Regions from separate parts of the Anaerobacillus sp. MEB173 genome, predicted to be linked through region 1. Evidence: a T-box and tRNA genes for the amino acid it is inferred to sense, from the RefSeq annotation. Region 1 holds a T-box; the other holds one or more tRNA genes.
What was found. The T-box of region 1 lies ahead of ACJ2A9_RS12580 (valine--tRNA ligase). A T-box ahead of a tRNA ligase gene usually reads a tRNA of that ligase, here a tRNA-Val.
Positions count from the first base shown of each region.

Region 2: it encodes a tRNA-Val, which carries the amino acid that the T-box ahead of ACJ2A9_RS12580 (valine--tRNA ligase) is inferred to sense. The anticodon was not compared.

Region 1 is NZ_JBJMAU010000005.1:151,705-155,134, forward strand. It holds gene ACJ2A9_RS12580 (valine--tRNA ligase) at 1-1,880, opposite strand, end outside; T-box leader at 2,024-2,277, opposite strand; gene ACJ2A9_RS12585 (ABC transporter ATP-binding protein) at 2,360-3,031, opposite strand; gene ACJ2A9_RS12590 (ABC transporter permease) at 3,031-3,430, opposite strand, start outside.
Region 2 is NZ_JBJMAU010000003.1:371,224-374,653, reverse strand. It holds gene ACJ2A9_RS09555 (hypothetical protein) at 1-511, shown strand, start outside; gene ACJ2A9_RS09550 (hypothetical protein) at 715-1,233, shown strand; tRNA gene ACJ2A9_RS09545 (tRNA-Val) at 1,723-1,798, opposite strand; gene ACJ2A9_RS09540 (PAS domain-containing sensor histidine kinase) at 1,922-3,349, opposite strand.

The DNA of each region.
Region 1 (3,430 bases):
TCGATCAAACGAGTGACGTCTGTAATTGTTTCTTGAAGACGAGTTAAAATCCATTGATCGGCAATTGATTTTTTACCAGTAAGGTCGATTTCTTCATACTTCATTCCATCCATATTCATTAAGGCGAAACGCGAAGCATTCCAAATCTTGTTGGCGAAATTCCATGTTGATTCGACTTTTTCCCAGTAAAAACGCAAATCATTTCCCGGGGAACTTCCAGTAGATAAGAAGAAGCGCAGCGCATCTGCACCATATTTGTCGATAACATCCATTGGATCAACACCATTACCTAGCGACTTACTCATTTTACGACCTTCTGAATCACGAACTAATCCATGAATAAGGACATCCTTGAATGGACGCTCTCCTGTAAACTCCAGTCCTTGGAAAATCATACGCGCAACCCAGAAATAAATAATATCGTATCCAGTTACAAGTACATCAGTTGAGTAATAACGTTTAAAGTCTGCTGCCTCTTTATCCGGCCAGCCCATTGTTGAAAACGGCCATAGTGCAGAACTGAACCATGTATCAAGAACGTCTTCGTCCTGTTCCCAGTTCTCGATATCTGCAGGTTCTTCATGACCTACATACACTTCACCCGTTTCTTTGTGGTACCAAGCCGGAATACGGTGTCCCCACCAAAGCTGACGTGAAATACACCAGTCACGGATGTTTTCAATCCAATGTAAATACGTCTTTTCAAATCGTTCTGGAACGAAATTCACTTTCCCTTCAGACTTCTGTAACTCAATCGCTTGCTCAGCTAGTGGCCCCATCTTTACGAACCATTGTGTTGATAAATACGGTTCAACAACAGCACCACTACGCTCAGAGTGACCTACTGAGTGCATATGCTCCTCAATTTTGAAAAGAATTCCTTCGTCCTGTAGATCTTTCACGATTTGTTTACGGCATTCAAAGCGATCAAGCCCTTGATATTTCCCGGCATTCTCATTCATTTTTCCAGCTTCATCCATCACAAGCACACGCTCTAGGTTATGACGGTTTCCGATTTCAAAGTCATTCGGGTCATGTGCAGGGGTAATTTTTACAGCACCAGAACCAAATTCCATATCAACATAATCATCAGCAACAATTTCAATTTCACGGCCAACAATTGGCAGCTTCACCTTTTTACCAATTAAATGCTTATAACGCTCATCTTCTGGATGAACAGCAACTGCCGTATCACCAAGCATTGTTTCAGGGCGTGTTGTTGCCACTTCAATATGACCACTGCCATCAACAAGCGGATATTTCATATGATAGAATGCACCTTGAACATCTTTGTAAATTACTTCAATATCCGATAGTGCTGTTTTCGTTTGCGGGTCCCAGTTAATGATGTATTCACCGCGGTAAATCAAGCCTTTTTCGTAGAGCTTAACGAATACTTCACGAACTGCTTTTGAAAGGCCTTCATCAAGTGTGAAACGCTCACGTGAATAATCTAATGAAAGACCTAATTTTGCCCATTGCTTACGGATAAAATCAGCATACTCTTCTTTCCATTCCCATGATTTTTCCAGGAACTTCTCGCGCCCTAGATCATAACGGCTTAAACCTTCCTCGCGCAGCTTTCCTTCTACTTTAGCCTGTGTCGCAATACCTGCATGGTCCATTCCCGGAAGCCATAACGTATCATAACCCTGCATTCTCTTAACGCGTGAAAGAATATCTTGCAATGTTGTATCCCATGCATGTCCAAGATGCAGTTTCCCTGTAACATTCGGTGGCGGGATAACAATTGTATATGTCTCCTTACTTTCATCACCAGTCGCCTCAAAGAATTTCCCATCCAGCCAAAACGGATACCATTTCGCTTCCGTCGCCTGTGGATCGTACTTCGTCGGCATTGAAATCTCTTGATTTGCCATATGTATCAAAACCTCCAATGTAAAATGTAGAATTTAGAATTTAGAATTAGTGTGGGTAATTTCAAAGAAGCTTCTTTGAAAAACTTAAACACAATTCTAAATTCTTAATTCTTAATTCTAAATTAAAAAAAACCTCCTCCATCTCAAAGGACGAAGAAAGTTTGTTCGCGGTACCACCTTTGTTTGCAGTAAAAAAAGTCAAAGTTATTCTACTGCACACTTCATTAAGATAACGGCTTAAACCGGCTCCCTCTATTTTACGTCTATCAATAAGACATACTGTTCAAAGAAGCTACTCAAGGGCGACCTTCTATCCTTACGTCCTGAAAAATCTCACAGCTAATGATTTTTCTCTCTGAAGGGTTGGGGATATACTCTTCCCTATCACTGCATTTCATTGTATCTATTATTCAAATACCTTTAATATTTTACCTTTATATACTAAATTTCGTCAATAGGATACCCCATATCCATCTTTTTTATTCAGTCACAACCGTACCGTTTGATATTTTTATCATATTATCCGTTCTTCGAGCTAATTCGTTATCATGTGTTACCATGATAATCGTTGTGCCTTTTTGCTGTAACTGCTTCATCATTGAAAAAATTCTGTTTGCCGAATCACGGTCAAGAGCTGCCGTCGGTTCATCCGCAAACAAACAAGGGGGTTCATTCATTAATGCTCTTGCTAAGGCGACCCTTCTCTGCTCCCCGCCACTTAACTGACTTGGAAGATGTTCACGCTGTTCAATTAATCCAACCATCTCTAAAAGTTCATCAGCCCTCTTTTGATGTCGGATTGTCACTTTCTTTTCTTCAAGTGATACTGGCAACAAAATATTCTCATAGGCAGATAATGTGGGGATCAGACTTGCAAACTGATAGACAAAACCGTTACATTGATAGCGAAACCTTGTTCGATCTCGATCTTTCAAGCTGCTTGTTGACGTCCCATCGTAAAAAACCTCACCAGCTGTCGGCTTAGCCAATAGTCCCATCGTTGCTAACAGTGTCGACTTCCCACTCCCTGAAGGACCCGTAATTGAAACAAACTGCCCTTTCTGAATGGTCAATGACACGTCTTTAATCGCAACAACCTTTCGCTCTCTGTCAATTTTGTACTCCTTTGATATGTTTTCCACACGAAGCATTACACTTCCCCCTCACGGATTGCTTCATACGGTTCAACCTTTAAGACTGTTCGGATTGGGAATAGCGAACCGATCATTGTCATTCCGACTGTTATGAGCAGTGTGACAAACCCAATGTATAGCGTAGTTAAAACATCCGGAAAAACAAGTGGTAGCTGAACCAGCATTAAGATCATTGTTTTATGATCATAAATCAGACCAAGAGAAGCAACTATGCCAACAACAGCACCGATGACAGAAATAATAGCGGCCTCCATAATAAGCAGATGATAGGTGTTTTTTTTCGATACACCCATCGCTCTAAGCATACCTATTTCCTTCTGTCTTTCCATCATCATCGCCGAAAAAAGCGTCATGATTTGCATTAATGACATAACCAAAACAAGAGCGATAATGAAA
Region 2 (3,430 bases), on a different contig from region 1:
TGGACACCTTTGGATAATTGAAAGTGTTAAATCGGTAGGTTTTGGAGACTTTATTAACGATTTAATTCTATTCGCAAAAGAAAACAACTCTAATTTGTTGGAATGGAATATAAGCAAATCAGATGAAATCAAGTTTAATCAATTATTATCAAAGCACAATATGGTTTTTGAACGTAAAATAGTTAGTGGAATTAATGTTATGAAATACAAAGAAGAGCTTGACTTATTAAAAGAAAAAAATCATCCTTACCACACTTTTAGTAGAATTTTTTATTTTATTAAAACTAATTCATTACCTGAAGACATTTTAGGTTTTAGTAATAACCTAGAAGATGAACTTAAGGAAAAAGGTTCTATCATTAATGCTATTTACCTAGGATTAAAAGCAGCAGGAGTAGTTGAAGATGAAGAAGAGATAATGCCTCCTCAATCAGTTATAGACATCTTAAAAGAGTTTTCACCATGCATGGTTGAGAAAAAAGAAATGAAATATTATGCGAAAGTAGGGTAGAGAATAACTATTTTGAAAGGCTACCAGAATTATTTTCGACGAACTGGGACTGGCTAGCTGATAATGAAAAAGTCATAGTTTCAAAACTACTTTATAGCTTTAGAATAATCAAAGAATTAACTTATTCTCTCTTTGCTATTAATGGAGTACTGGCTGCCGCTTCAACGAGAATTTTATTCGATAATTATTGGCAATCGAAATATTTGATTGAAAACAATGAAATTCAACAGTATAAAGAGTTTGCGCTAGACAGAATGCGACTTCATATTTTAAAAAGAACAGGAAAAGAAGATGTGGAGGATATTGGGATTTTGTTGCTGGCTTCTAATAATGATTTGCTAGACCCAATACCTATACATGGAGATTATTATAAAAAATCCCCAAGAGAGTATGCTATACAACTGAATTTGAAAGATGACTACGATAAATACTATGAGTACAATAGCGAATTTATCCATGCTTCTTTGACAGCTATATTGTCTAGTTTAATGGTTGAGTGTGCAAATCCAGAGCATTTAAATCATCTTACTGTTAGCCCATCTTCTTCAAGGTATATTGATGCAATACCACATATATTCGGCATTATTAATGCACACATATCTTTAGTCAATGATTACTTAGGAGAAGAAATACTAGAAAATGTAGAATTAGAAAATTACTTTTTTAAAGAAAGGAAATCTTTCTTGGTACATATGGAAAGTATGCAAAATAAAATGGAATAAACCTCATATAGATACATCAACGGTGAACCATATCATAAGTAACGATATACTTTTTTATTAATGTTATTTAAAAATTGTTTATTATAGCCAGTAAGCAGTTTTTTCATTATGTGTACACCCAGCAAGCCGTTAATTTCTAGTTGGTGAAATTCCAATTCAAGTAAGTGAGAAAACGTTCGGTAGTTAATAGGCTTAGTGAATCCTGCCGCTTGGTTAAAAGAACCTCTTTTGAGCATAAAGAGAAATCGAATCTGAGTAATTTGGTTGAATGAAGACCTTGGAAAACGATTAGAGTCTACTTAAATAATTTTGATATGATGAACTGTAAATTTAATTCCATGTTCCAGTTTGAATATTGATCATATATAGAAAATTTACTAATGTGGTCAAAATGTGGTCAAAGGCTTAAATTAAAGATGCACTAGGTTTTATTGAAAAGTGAATATCTAAAAAACCCCTTGCGCCGCAAGGGGTTTAACACTCTATGTATGGTGACCCGTGACGGGATCGAACCGCCGACCTCTACCCTGTCAAGGTAGCGCTCTCCCAGCTGAGCTAACGGATCAGATTACTTTATTAATATATATCGAAAACAAATAAAAGTCAATAAGGAGGGAAATAAATTTTAAAATACTATTTAAAAAGTGAGGCTATGGAACGAACCGAGATTTGTTGCATAGCCGCCTTTTTATGGTTGAACTTTTTGCTTTTGTGGGAGAAGGATATTTACTGTTGTACCTTTTCCGTATTCACTTGAAATCTGAATTGTCCCTTGGTGATTCTCAATAATTTTGAAGCTAACCATTAAGCCTAAGCCAGTGCCTTTTTCTTTACTAGAATAAAAAGGCTCTCCTAATCTTTTAAGTCTATCTGGTGGTATTCCGCAGCCGTTATCAATAATTTGGATCAATTGCATGTTATTCTGCTGTTGTTCAAGCTTAATTTTTACACAACCTCGCTCATGTAATGATTCAATTGCATTTTGCAGGATATTTATAAACACTTGTTTGATTGAATTTTCTTCACATTCGATAGGTGGAACATCATGAAGTTCCGTTATTATTTCTATGTTACGAATTGAGGCTTGAGTATTCAGTAAAGTAATAACTTGTTTTAGCAGCTTTCGCAAATCTTTATTTGTGAAAATCGTATCGTGATTAGGTTTTGCTAGGGTCAAAAATTCATATATGATTGATTCAACCCTGTTTAATTCTTCAATCATAATTTTAGAATGGTCTTCATTAAATTCCTTCGTTACTTGCGATAGTTGAATAAAACCCTTAACAGAAGTGAGTGGATTTCTTATTTCGTGTGCTACACCAGCTGCAAGTTGACCGACAAGGGAGAGTTTCTCAGATTTGCGTAACAAGTATTCAATTTTCTTTCGTTCTGTTACATCCTTTACAATTGCCTGTATGGCCTTTTTACCATTAAATAGAATACAAGTTGCTGTAACATCAACATCAATAATGGTTCCATCCAACTTGACCATTTGGTGTTGGATTGTATCTACTTCCCCTTTTTTTTGTAATATTTTCCCCATGTTTTTTATACGCTGTTCATGTTCTTCTTTGCGAAAAAACCTCCATACAGATTGTCCAATAATTTCTTCTGGTGATTGTGCACCAAGCAGCTTTGCTCCAGAAGGATTAATGTATAGGTATTTACTTCCGTCATGGACACATATCATTTCCGGTGAATAAACAACAAGGCTGCGAAATCGTTCTTCGTTATCTAATAATTCGACTTCAAGCAACTTTCGGGTTGTAATATTTTGCATTTGTGCCATAACATAGACTGGGAGCCCCTGTTTATCATGGATTAAATTTACATTGATGAGAACCCAAACGCTATGTCCTTGTTTATGAACATAACGTATTTCATTCTGAAATGATTTAATGTCACCCTTTGATAGTTGGTTAAATTTGTATAATACTGTTTCACGATCATCGGGATGGATAAAGACTAATGGTGTGATTGTTAACAGTTCAGATTTATTGTAACCAATTAATTCACAATATGATTGATTTACATATAGGTGAGTCCCAGAAAGCTCATATATTGCCATTGGAATTGCGGATTGATTAAACATTGTATTAAAAAGGTTTGACTCCATTAAATCCCCCCTAATTCTTTCTAATGATGGAGTGGTAAGGAGTTTAATTAGGAAAGTAGAAAATTTTGGACAAGAGAAATA